DNA from 4 places in the Desertibacillus haloalkaliphilus genome. Region 3 is predicted to be linked to each of the others. Evidence: predicted binding sites of a transcription regulator. Region 3 holds the regulator's gene; each other region holds the start of a gene.
What was found. Region 3 encodes Rex, which represses fermentation and respiration genes when NADH is low (regulators of the CRP and FNR family bind a similar motif). Its sites were predicted from a motif close to TTGTGAAATATTTCACAA; they were not measured.
Positions count from the first base shown of each region.

Region 1: a site for Rex is predicted at 1,751-1,768, ahead of KH400_RS07450 (cytochrome ubiquinol oxidase subunit I). Genes of this name have one in related genera too.
Region 2: a site for Rex is predicted at 1,571-1,588, ahead of pflB (formate C-acetyltransferase). Genes of this name have one in related genera too.
Region 4: a site for Rex is predicted at 1,693-1,710, ahead of KH400_RS17045 (TIGR04053 family radical SAM/SPASM domain-containing protein). Genes of this name have one in related genera too.

Region 1 is NZ_JAHPIV010000005.1:195,483-198,771, forward strand. Features, by position in the region: gene KH400_RS07440 (PEP/pyruvate-binding domain-containing protein) at 1-388, shown strand, start outside; gene KH400_RS07445 (methyl-accepting chemotaxis protein) at 667-1,413, shown strand; gene KH400_RS07450 (cytochrome ubiquinol oxidase subunit I) at 1,810-3,165, shown strand; gene KH400_RS07455 (cytochrome d ubiquinol oxidase subunit II) at 3,165-3,289, shown strand, end outside.
Region 2 is NZ_JAHPIV010000007.1:112,024-115,312, reverse strand. Features, by position in the region: gene pflB (formate C-acetyltransferase) at 1-1,499, opposite strand, end outside; gene KH400_RS09525 (hotdog fold thioesterase) at 1,912-2,289, shown strand; gene KH400_RS09520 (putative bifunctional diguanylate cyclase/phosphodiesterase) at 2,601-3,289, shown strand, end outside.
Region 3 is NZ_JAHPIV010000018.1:58,318-61,606, forward strand. Features, by position in the region: gene KH400_RS18235 (CPBP family intramembrane glutamic endopeptidase) at 1-179, shown strand, start outside; gene KH400_RS18240 (YdiK family protein) at 176-376, shown strand; gene tatC (twin-arginine translocase subunit TatC) at 474-1,256, opposite strand; gene tatAY (sec-independent protein translocase protein TatAY) at 1,274-1,453, opposite strand; gene KH400_RS18255 (redox-sensing transcriptional repressor Rex) at 1,482-2,117, opposite strand; gene moaC (cyclic pyranopterin monophosphate synthase MoaC) at 2,178-2,663, opposite strand; gene KH400_RS18265 (ABC-F family ATP-binding cassette domain-containing protein) at 2,887-3,289, shown strand, end outside.
Region 4 is NZ_JAHPIV010000016.1:10,234-13,522, forward strand. Features, by position in the region: gene KH400_RS17045 (TIGR04053 family radical SAM/SPASM domain-containing protein) at 519-1,604, opposite strand; gene KH400_RS17050 (methyl-accepting chemotaxis protein) at 1,905-3,289, opposite strand, start outside.

The DNA.
Region 1 (3,289 bases), on a different contig from region 3:
GGTGCTTAAAGGGAAAAATGCGATGCTCATGGGACCAGGAAGATGGGGAACAACGACACCGTCACTAGGGGTGCCTGTCCATTTTACAGAGCTCAGTCATATGTCAGTGATCTGTGAAGTTGCATCGAATGAAGCAGGCTTTATGCCGGAATTATCGTATGGTAGTCATTTTTTCCAAGATCTAGTGGAAGCAGGGATCTTTTATGTTGCGATCTTTGATGGGCAAAAGGATGTCGAGTTTCATCCAAGTTACATTTTAAATAAAGAGAACATGCTGACATCGTTTTTACCGGAGGGTGACAAGTTTACTGATGTGATTCGGGTCGTCAAAACAGAGGACTTACAGATTTACTCAGATATCGTCTCACAGAGATTATTATGTAAGTGAGCATAGTGTTAATAATGTTGGCCTTGGAGCTTTTCCCTATGGAAAGGCTCCAGATTATTTTTATGTAGATATCTTGTCCTCGTAACATAAATGTCTTATGTAAAAAATATCCAAAATTTTATTTTCTAAAGTTTATCACTCTTCTTCCCGATAATAGATAAGAAATAACTATCATTCATTTATAGAAATGGGGAGTTAATCCTATGTTTAATCAAATTAATTCTTTAGATACCGTTGTTCCTTTGATCCCTATGTTAAAAGCAGCTATCCCTATTGATATGTCAATAGCTGTTTGTAATTTAAATGAATTTATTGCCTATTTCCCTGGTGAAAGTATAGATTTGAAAATAAAAGTCGGGCAACCTTTACATCCTGAAGAACCTTTATCTGTTGCATTGACTGAAAATAAACGTTTACAGGAAGATGTATCTTCTGATTTTTATGGGTTTGAGTTTACTGGTACCGCACTGCCATTACATGATGAAAATGGTGAAGTGATCGGAGGAATTGCTGTCCAAGTGCGTAGACAGAGTGAATTAAGAGCGATTTCTGAACAAATTTCAGACTCATTATCACAAGCAAATGAACAGATTCGTAGTGTTTCAACTGGGTCAAATTCACTTGCAGGGTACTCTCAAGAGCTACTTGGACAATCACATCGAGCCGGACAAGAGGTTGAAAATACAGATGAGGTATTGGCAATGATAAAAAGAGTCGCAGATCAGACTAATTTGCTTGGATTAAATGCTGCCATTGAGGCGGCACGTGCGGGAGAAAAGGGGAAAGGGTTTGAAGTTGTAGCTAATGAAATTCGAAAGTTTTCAAAAGAAACCGTCACTTCTACACAAAAGATACGTGAAACCATGGCTCAAATCCAATTAGTCACGAAACAAATGGGGTTATCCATAGAGCAAATAGCTACAATTGGTCAAGAACAAGCTGCTTCTATTCAACAAACCTCGGCCTTTATAGAGGAAATAGAAGGATTGTCCAAACGACTTAACGAATTTGCTAATAAATTATAGAGTTTATATATGATGAAGCCCAACGTTATGATGGGTAACGTATACAATAAAGAAGTACCGAGAGATTTGTAAGTATAAGTAACCTAATGCCTATATAAATCTGATATAGGCATTAGGTTACTTTTTTTGTCTTAATAACAGATTGTTAAATGATCCTCAAGTTCCCAATGATTCAGCTTAAAGAAGCTAGTATAATTAAAGCTCTAATCAAACTCAATGCCCTCGACAGTTCTACCCGTTTAAAGCTATAGGAGGCACTCTCATCTATTGCCCCTGAAAATTATTCCAAAATAGTTTGTCACAAATCGCTCAATCTTTCGTAACGAAATCGTCCATATTGTGATCTAAATCACATACATTTTCGATATACAATAACTATAGCTTCGTCAAAGACGGATGAAGAGGGGGAGGAAATTGGAATCAGTAGAATTTAGTCGTTATCTAACGATGTTAACATTATCTGTTCATGTTATTTACGCTACGCTTGGTGTTGGTGTGCCCATCCTAATCATGCTCGCGCATTGGCTCGGGTTGAGAAGAAATGATGAGCATTATTTATTACTGGCTAAGCGCTGGGCTCGTGGTTACGTGATTACAGTCGCTGTTGGTGTCGTCACCGGTACAGCGATCGCCTTACAATTAGCACTGCTTTGGCCACGGTTTATGGAATTTGCGGGACAACTGATCGCTCTTCCGTTATTTATGGAGACTTTTGCATTTTTCTTTGAGGCAATCTTTCTAGGAATTTATTTATATACGTGGGATCGCTTTAAAAATCCTAAATATCACTTTTATTTATTAGCACCTGTCATTTTAGGTTCAGCGATGTCTGCATTGTTCATCACATCGGTTAATGCATTCATGAACACGCCTCAAGGGTTTGTGTTAGCCAATGGACAATTAACTAATATACAGCCGTTATTAGCCATGTTTAATCCAGCGATGCCAACGAAGGTCGCACACGTCATGACATCTGCATACATGACATCTGCTTTTGTTTTAGCATCGATTGCCGCTTATCACCTGCTAAAAGGGAACCGTCATGAATATCACCGTAAGGCTTTGGCGTTAACAATGAAGGTCGCATTGATCTTTTCAATTGCAACTGCACTTGTTGGTGATTTTTCAGGGAAGTTTCTAGCAGAGTATCAGCCTGAAAAGTTGGCTGCAGCAGAATGGCACTTTGAAACGGAAGGAGAAGCTCCACTCGTTCTTTATGGTGTGTTAACAGAAGACAATGAGGTTAAATATGGGATCGAAATTCCTTACGCTCTTAGTTTTCTCGTCCACAGTAATTTTACGGGAGAAGTAATTGGACTTAATGATATACCTGAGGAATATCATCCACCTTATATTGTTCACTACTTCTTTGACATCATGGTGACGCTTGGGATTTGGCTCACACTCCTTTCACTAGTTTACTATATTGGCTTGTCGAGAAACTGGGCATTGATAAAATCACGTGTTTTCCGTTGGATGCTCGTGGCATCAGGTCCGTTAGCGATGGTCGCAATCGAAGCTGGTTGGTGGTTTACAGAAGTCGGTCGTCAGCCTTGGATTATGCGAGGATTCATGACAACAGCAGAAGGTGCAACAGACTCACCATATGTACATGTGATGTTCGTTGCCTTTGCGATCCTATATATCATCTTGTTAATAGGAACGGCAGTTGTACTGATTCGCATGTTCAAAAATAACCCGGTGGAAAAAGAGCTCGAGGATCGTAATGAGAAGCAAAGGAGGATGGCGTAATGTCAATTGAAATCTTAGGAATATCTGTGTTGTGGTTGTTCCTATTTGGCTATGTAATCGTGGCATCGATTGACTTCGGCGCTGGATTCTTTAACGCAGCCACAATTGTGACGAAAAAGCACCA
Region 2 (3,289 bases), on a different contig from region 3:
GCCATTTCAACACGCTCATAGGAGTATTTATCGTGCATGTAGTGAATGATGTTTAGCGTATTCAAGTACAGCTCAGCTAACCAGTCCATCATTTGATCGAACTTACGGATAACCACGTCATAATCAAGCACTTCTGAGGTGATAGGTGCAAACTCAGGTGCAACTTGCGTTTTGGAAATTTCGTCTTTTCCACCGTTAATCGCATATAATAATGTTTTCGCTAGGTTCGCACGTGCCCCGAAGAACTGCATTTGCTTTCCGATTTTCATCGCTGATACACAGCAGGCGATCCCATAATCATCACCATATTCCTCACGCATTAAATCATCATTTTCATATTGGATTGAACTTGTTTTAATTGACATTTTTGCACAGTATTGTTTGAATGTATCGGGCAATTGACTTGACCATAACACCGTTAGATTCGGTTCGGGAGCAGGGCCTAAGTTGTCTAGTGTATGCAAGAAACGATAAGAGTTTTTCGTCACAAGCGGACGACCATCAAGTGCCATACCTGCAATCGATTCTGTTACCCATGTCGGATCTCCACTAAATAACTCATTGTAGTCAGGTGTTCGGGCAAATTTGACTAAACGTAGCTTCATGACAAAATGATCGACGAGTTCTTGAACTTCTTTTTCAGTGATCACACCGTTCGCTAAATCGCGTTCAATATAAATGTCTAAAAACGTTGATGTTCGTCCTAAGCTCATTGCTGCTCCATTTTGTTCTTTAATTGCTGCTAAATATGCGAAATATAACCATTGAAAGGCTTCTTGGGCCGTTTCGGCAGGCTGTGAAATGTCGAATCCATAACTTTTTGCCATTTCTATTAGTTCATGTAGTGAGCGGATTTGCTCAGAAATTTCTTCGCGAAGACGGATGATTTCCTCAGACATCATTCGTGTTCCGGTTTCTGATAAGTCCTTTTGCTTTTCACGAATAAGTCGATCAACGCCGTAGAGGGCGACTCGACGGTAATCACCGATAATTCTACCGCGTCCATAGGCATCAGGTAATCCAGTTATAATACCGGCACGGCGTGCAGCTTTCATTTCATCGGTATAGGCATCAAAGACACCGGCATTGTGGGTTTTACGATAATCTGTGAAGATCTTTCTAACTTCTTGGTCAAGTTCAAACCCATAAGATGCACACGCTTGGTCTGCCATTCGGATACCACCAAACGGTTGAAGTGAACGCTTAAATGGTTTATCGGTTTGAAAACCAACGACCTTTTCTGTTTCTTTATTTAAATACCCAGCTTTATGGGATGTAATTGTCGAAACAATTTCTGTATCCATATCAAGCACGCCACCGCGTTCGCGCTCTTCTTTTGTAAGCTCCATGACTTTGTCCCAAAGTGCATTTGTTTCTTCAGTCGCACTTTCTAAAAATGATTCATTTCCCTCATAAACACTTATATTATTTAAAATAAAATCTCTCACATTGATTTCACTTTGCCATTTCCCTTGGTTAAAATTACGCCATTGTTTCATCTGCGATTCCCTCCATGTAAGTGTTTCAATTTGATTATACTAAAACTATAACAGTTCAAATGCGAGCGTAGGTGTGATGCAAATCACATTTTTTAGGTGGAGTCGTGATAGATATGTGAACAGTTGGTTATCTTTAGAGAGATTGATAATAAGGGGGTTTATTCAATAAAAGTTCAAAAAATAGGTTTGACAGAGTGGGTTGAACGCTTGTTGTGAAAATTAATACCTAAAAAACAGATATGGGTAAATATATATAACAGTTTTGAAAAGTTTGTGAAGATCAATGAGGAAACCCGTACTCATAAGTCTTGAACAGAATTCCATTTATTGGTTGATTTAGTAATAAATGGTAGTGTAGTGAATATAGTTTAAGAATGAGGTGATAGGATTGGGTCAAGAGGTTCAAAAGTTAATGGGAAGTACGATTGTTGATGCACTCGGGATTAAGATTATGGAAGTAACTGAGGAAAAAGTAGTTGCAACAATGCCTGTTCATGATGCGACAAGACAGCCATATGGGATTCTTCATGGCGGTGCATCTGTTGTACTGGCGGAATCTGTTGCAAGTATTGGGACTTGGAATTTAATTGATCAGGATACCCAAGTAGCTGTCGGTTTAGAAATTAATGCTAATCATATTCGCAGCAAAAGAGAGGGGGTCGTAACTGCCGTTGCTTCACCGTTTCATCGTGGCAGAACGACAATGGTGTGGGACATACAAATCAAAGATGAAGAAGAGAAGTTAATTTGTGTCTCACGTTGTACAGTTGCAGTTATAAGTAAGGAATAAATTAATAGTATAAAACTCTTAAAGGGACCATACAATGGTTCTTTTTTATTTTTATCTAATATAATAAGGTGCTGAGAAAAACTGCTATTTTTTGTGAAAAAGTGTTTATGTTATAACTTTCAAGGGTAATAGTGAGGTGTTCTTTTTTTCGCTATGACAATATGACTATTTGGAATATAACAACATTTGTCGGATCGTGTAGAATAATGGAGAATAAGGCGATGTTCATGTAAAATAATAGAGTCAATTGAGGTGAGTTTACACCTATATAGTAATTGATGACAAATGACTATAACTTAAGGAGTAGATAAATGGTTAACAAGAATAATGATGATAGGATCGAACAGGTGGATAGGAGTAAAGTCAGAGAAGAAGTGCAATTACAACTTGAAGAGATTATAAAAAATTCTTCAGACGGTATTTTTATCCATGATCAAGGGACGATACTAGAGGTGGATCAAACGTTTTTAACGATGACCGGTTATACTGAAGAAGAGGTAGTTGGCAGGAACTTCTTAGATTTTATCACGGATGAGCATCAAGAGAAGACAAAAAACGATTTATTATCATTATCAGACGATTCCTTTGAAATCACGGGGATTAAGAGGGATGGTACAGATATTATATTACGTGCGAAAAGTAGTTCATTTCCTTATCAAGGGGAAGATGTAGCCATTGTTTTCGTTCAAAATGTGACTCAAAGTAAACAAAAAGAGGAAAAAATATCCTATTTGGCATACCATGATGAACTAACCGGACTCCCGAACCGAACATTGTTTAACCACCGACTAAATTTGGCGATGACGTATGCGCAACTAAAAAACTCAAGCCTTGCGGTTATGTTTTGTGATTGTGATGGGTTTAAAAAGATAAATGATACGCTCGGTCATAAAGTGGGTGATTTGCTATTGATTGAGTTTTCGAAACGCTTAAAGAATTGTATTGGTGAACATGATGCGCTTAGTCGAATTAGTGGAGATGAATTTACGATTCTACTATC
Region 3 (3,289 bases):
TGGGCTTTGTTTTTGCTTATCTCTATGTCAAAACAAAACGAATTATCGTACCAATCATTGCACATGTTGCTATCAACTCATTTGTGGTACTCGTCCAAGTCGTTTTTGGTGAACGACTCGCAGAGCTACAAGATCAATTAGAACAAATTCAGTCATTTATCGGAGGATTTTTTGTATGAGGACTTCCCCTACATTTATGGGTGTGATTTACTTTTTAATCGGGATCATGTTTATGTATTTAGCGATCCAGAATGTTAGTACGGCTGGTTGGAACTTCTGGACGTTCCTTTTCATCGGGGTCGCGACCATTGATATCGTTATCGGCATTCGCTTCTTCCGTTTAAAAAAACAAATGGAAAGTGAGCGCAAAGAATAATCATTGAAGAAAGGAAGCGAGTTGACACCAACTTCCTACCTTCACTTATAAACCAAAAAGAAAAAGCCGCGCTTAGCACGGCTTTTTTCTAATGCTATTATTGATGATTTTGTTTCTCTTGCTCTGCTTGTTCTTCCATTTCCTTCTGATACTCCCGCTCCGCTTTTAGCACTTTCCGATATGTTAAACGTGAAACCCAAATGCTGAATTCATATAAGAATAATAACGGAACAGTGACCATTAAGTGCGATACAACCTCAGGTGGTGTAATAAAACCTGCAATCACTAATAAAATGAAATAAGCAAACTTTCGAATTCTACTTAATAAATCAGGCGTGATCAGGCCCAACCTCGTTAAAAACATCATAACGACGGGTAATTGAAACAAGAATCCAAACGGAATGGTGATTTGGAAAAGAAAAGAAAAGTACTCATTAATCCCATACTGTTCCGTAATGCCGAGTTGCTCTGCTAATCTCGCCATAAAATCAACGATAAATGGAAAAAGAATAAAATAACTAAACGAGATTCCTGTTAAAAATAGAAGGAACGCGATTGGGATATAAGACAATGTTATTTTTTGTTCTTTTTCATGAAGACCCGGACTGATAAACGCCCAAATCTGATACAAAATAACAGGAAAAGCGAGTAAAATGGCACTAAAAAATGCAAATGTCACATAGACTTTTAACGGATCTGTCAAGCGAAAGGCATTCATTGGAAGATCTTGAGCTGTTGGTGCACTTTGCAAATACGTGATCATAGGCTTGGCAAGAAAGAATCCAACGATCATCGCAATCATAAAAAATGCGATCACGATCATAATCCGTTTTCTTAGCTCTCCTATATGATCATAAAGCGACATTTCTCTGTTTTCCATCTGAATACCATTCCTAACTATTGTTTATCATTTTTCTTTTTATCGTCATCATCATCTGCTAATCCCTTTGTTGCATTCTTAAATTCACGTAATGTGTTCCCAGCTGCTTTCCCTAATTCAGGTAACTTCTTTGGTCCAAAGATAAGTAATGCAACTAGTGCGATTAACAATAAACTTCCTGGTCCGAGGCTTGGCATGTTTTCACCTCCTATTAAAATTCATCCCTTATAATGGATAGTGCTTAAGAAAATAAATAAGTGCCTGTAGTTCAATCGACAAATCAATATGATGAACACGAATATGGTCAGGCACAGTTAGTCTCGCTGGTGTGAAATTTAAAATCCCTTTTATTCCGACATCACTAAGGCGATCAGCAATTTTCTGCGCCGATGCCGCTGGCACAGTTAGAATTGCCGCTGAAACCTCAGGATCAATTATTTTTTCAAGGTCATTTAAATTATAAATCTTCACGCCACCAATTTCTAATCCAACTTTTTCTTCATCGACATCAAATGCCATGACAATTTTCGTGTTATTATTTTTCGAAAAGTTATAATTTAAAAATGCTGTCCCTAAATTTCCAACCCCTATTAAGATAACCTTCGTCGTTTCATCTTGGTCGAGGGTTTTTCGAAAGAACGATAGCAAATAGTTAACATTATAACCATAGCCTTTTTTCCCTAACGCACCAAAATATGAAAAATCTCGACGTATAGTAGCGGAATCAACCTTTACAGCCTCGCTTAACTCCGATGACGAGACTCGCTGCTTTCCAGAGGCCTTTAAGTTTTCTAAAAATCGATAATATAACGGTAACCGTTTTGCCGTTGCTTGAGGTATTTTTGCTTGATCGATATCCATAAATAGCCTCCAACATAACCTTCAATTTCATACCTTTATTTAAATATCAATGACCCACTATTACTCTTCTCGTTTAAAATCACCGCTTTTACCGCCTGTTTTCTCTACTAAATAAGTCGGACCAATAACCATCCCTTTATCGACAGCCTTACACATATCATAGACCGTTAGCGCTGTCGCTGATGCAGCCGTTAAAGCTTCCATTTCTACCCCGGTTGTCCCTTTCGTTTTGACCTCAACTTGGATCGCTAGAGACCATGCAGACTCTTTTTCGTGCCAAGAGAAAGAAATATCAACTCCTGTTAATGAAAGCGGATGACACATGGGGATAATGTCTGCTGTCTTTTTTGCTGCCATTACGCCAGCCACTTGAGCGACACTAAGTACATCTCCCTTGCCAATGGAACCTTCTTGAATTTTATTATAAATGGTCTGATTAACCTCGATACTCGTTTGAGCAATCGCAGTTCGAGCTGTTGTTTGTTTATCCGAGATATCAACCATCTTCGCTCGACCTTGATCGTTAAAATGGGTAAAAGATGACATGTACACACACTCCTCCCTAGTCTTTATTGTACACTATTTTCTTTTCTATGTATTCGTTTTACAAAACCTGTTCGTGAAAAATTTTTGAACAGTGCAGCAACACCTACGAATATAGTCGCTACAAGCGTTCAAGAAGTTGTTGATTATCCTATTATACGATACACTATTTGTAGATCAAGTGGTCACAAATATGAATCGACCGCTAAAGTTAGGAAGGATTGAAATGATTCTATTACAATGTGTAAACCTTTCAAAATTATTTGGGTCTGACCCAATTTTAGCAAATATTAAGTTAGAAATTAAATCAAAAGAACGAACCGCACTCGTCGGAAGAAACGGTTCTGGTAAGTCAACATTATTGAAAATCATTGCCGGGCAAATGAGCTACGATTCCGGTGAGATGATTATGCCAAAAGACATGAAGCTCGGCTATCTTGCTCAAGACACTGGGTTAGAATCGGAGTTATCGATTTGGGACGAGATGATGACGGTTTTTGAACCGCTTAAACGAATGGAAGTCAAATTACGAAAGTTAGAAGAACAGATGGCTGATTCAGATACACTCGCCAACCAAACCAACTATCAGAAATTAATGACAGAATATGATCAATTACAAATTGAGTTCA
Region 4 (3,289 bases), on a different contig from region 3:
TCTGATTTACAGCTTATCGAATCTTGTTGTTTTGTTGATACTCTTATTGTAGTGACAGCTTGCTAATCAAACAGTGAATTTTTTCACACTCATGTTGATATAGCCTCAAAATATATTGACAAAATAATGAACACCATATTTTGTCAGTTTATTTCAAGCATTAAAAAAGAAGCTGGGCCAAAAGGTTGGTTTACCTTTTGGCCCAGCTTCTAAGCAATAATCGTAACCACCATCTTCTTTTAAAAGCCCGGTGTGAACGGGTTTCTCACAACGGGCATGTGGTGAGTGAACCCATTGCCAATAGTTTAACTAGTTTTGTCCCGGTCCCTTTTATAGTTCAAAATCAATAACAACTCAATCGCGATCATCTTGATAATACTACTGAGAAATAACAAATATTGGTCATAAGCATAGGGTTCGGTTTATCACCTGACCCATGATCGTAATCACGCTAGAAGTAAGGTAAAATAAGCAGTGACCAAGAATGTTCAATGCCCTTAAGCTTTCTATCTCTCATCTCAACGCATCGCTAGTGGGACATACGAACAGCTTGGGTCACTTTCTAGGTAATCACCCGAAACCGCATAAGCACGCGCTCGTGAACCTCCACAGAGCTCTTTAAATTCGCACATTCCACATTTCCCTTTTAATAACGATTTATTACGTAATGCATTCATTACTGGGGAATCGCGATAAATCTCTGGTAACGTTTGCTCCCGAACATTGCCGCATTTTATGGGTAGGAACCCGCTCGGGTAAACATCTCCAAGATGCGAAATAAATACAAATCCATCCCCATCATTTACACCCTGTGGCGCTCGACCAAGCGCATCCGTTATTTTTGAGCCTTCACCAGCCACAAATGGATTTCGCTTACGCTCCTGAGCAAATACACGTCGATAAAATGGGGCTTCCGTTGCTTTTACATGGAATGGCATTTCTTGTTGGATTCGGTACATCCATTTCATCACCGCTTCGTGCTGTTTTGGTGTAATCATATCTTTTTGCATCCCTCTCCCGGTTGGAATGAGGAAAAACAAACTCCATAAGACCGCACCCATATCTTTAACCTTTTCGGCAATTGCCTCTAAATCATTGAGATTATAGTTGGATACCGTTGTATTAATTTGGATGGGGATGTTTAATTTTTGGAGATGATCGATTCCGTTCATTGTTAGATCATAAGAACCTCTCGTCCCACGGAAATGGTCATGAATCTCAGCTTTTGATCCATCTAGACTAAACGCCCAACGTGATAAGCCTAGATCTTTAGCTTTTTCAATCGCTGATTTCGTAACTTTGGGTGTCGCACTCGGTGTCATTGATAAGGATAACCCTTTTTCTTCGATCGCATATTTCGCCAAGTCATACAGATCAGGACGCATTAACGGATCGCCACCGGTAAAGACAAATAACGGATCGTCAAATTGAGACACTTCATCGATTAATTTCTTACCTTCTTCAAATGATAATTGTCGCGGATCCGCTGTATATTGCGCTTCAGCGCGGCAGTGGAGACATTTTAATGCACAAGCTCTAGTCACTTCCCAAATGACAATAAATGGATGTTGTGAATAATCTCTTTCTTTTCTTAAAAAGTTCAATAGGATCCCCCTCTTTATGTCCAACTCGCTCAAGTAGATCATTTCAAATATTTACACCTTAATGATAGTAGAGGTCATCTAGTTAGGACTGTGAAAAGGGTCACAATTCTAGCAACTCACTTATTGCTTGTTACAATTTGTTCACACTTCTAGACTTAAACAAAATACGGGACTTTCCCAAACCTAAGTATCAGTCACCTCAAGGAACAACATCTTGAACTTTATTAAAAAAGTTAACGTGGATATTGTACCTCATCGAGGTGAGTAATGACTTATGGGAAGCCCCGTACGACTCTTTTCTTATGCTTGTTGATGTAATTTAAATGTATTTATTTTCTCATCAAGGTTTTCAGCTTTCACTGTTAACCCATTTACTGCAGCGACAATTTGCTGCATCGCTGCCGTCTGTTCTTGTGTGGCAGCTGTTACATTAGCTGTACTTTCTGCATGATCCTCAGAAATCGATACAATTTCTTCAATCGACTTCACAACTGTTTGAATTTGACGATTCATTTGCTTAATTGCATTAGCAATTTCTTCAACTTCACTAGATACATCATAGACGGCTGACGAAATAGCTTCAAAAGACTGACCGGCATCATTTATGATAACCATCCCATCACTAACTGCTGTTTTCTCTTCTTTCGATGCGGCAACAGCCTCATTCGTTTCCTTTTGGATTTCATTAATTAATACTTGGATTTGTTGTGTAGATACCGAGGATTGCTCGGCTAATTTGCGTACCTCGTTTGCAACAACTGCAAATCCTTTACCATGTTCACCGGCACGTGCAGCTTCAATCGCTGCATTTAATGCTAATAAATTCGTTTGATCCGCAATGGTTGTAATCATCGTTATGATCTCTTCAATTTTAACTGACTTATCATTTAATGATCCGATCGCTGTTGTCATGATTTCTGATTTACTATCAATCAGCTTCATTTGCTCAATTGCTCTTTCAATGACTTGATTACCATCATCAGCCTGATTCGAGGTTTTCCCAGCAGCTTCTGAAGCATTCGTCGTCCGAGTTGACATCTCCTCCATCTCCTTTGAGATGTCAGCAATAATTTGATTCGCATTCGCTGCGCTTTGGACTTGCTGTTTCGAACCTTCATTAATGGTTTCAATATGTCTAGCATTGTCTTCCGTAAAACGAGTCACACCTTTGGAGGTCGTCTTCAATTGTTCTGAAGTGGAAGCGACCTGTTCAGTATTTTCCGACACTTCATTTAGTAACGTTTTCAAGTTAACGACCATCGTATTGAAGTCTTCTGTCAATTGACCAACTTCGTCTGTTCGCTTGCTTTCTAATGGCTTTACTGTAAGGTCACCATCAGCTACCCGGCGAGCAAATGCAATGAGTTCTGTAATCGGACGAGTCGTTCTTGCTATGTACCAAACCGTTACAATACCCGCAAGTGCTAGTGGAAAAAAGCCAACTAAAATCGTGCCACTAACCATATCCCATGTGCGTTCATGAACAATACTTGCATCAAAATCAATAGCACTAATCGCAATCATTTCTTTATTTGGGTCATGATCCTTAAAGATCGGCGCATAACCTGTTAATCGTTCCATGCCCCCAAATTCATAAATGTCAGAATAATGCGGATGCTTCATCTCAATCATTATTTGTAGTGCTTCTTCATCTAGATAAAACGTATCTCCAGCCTGAAACCCTT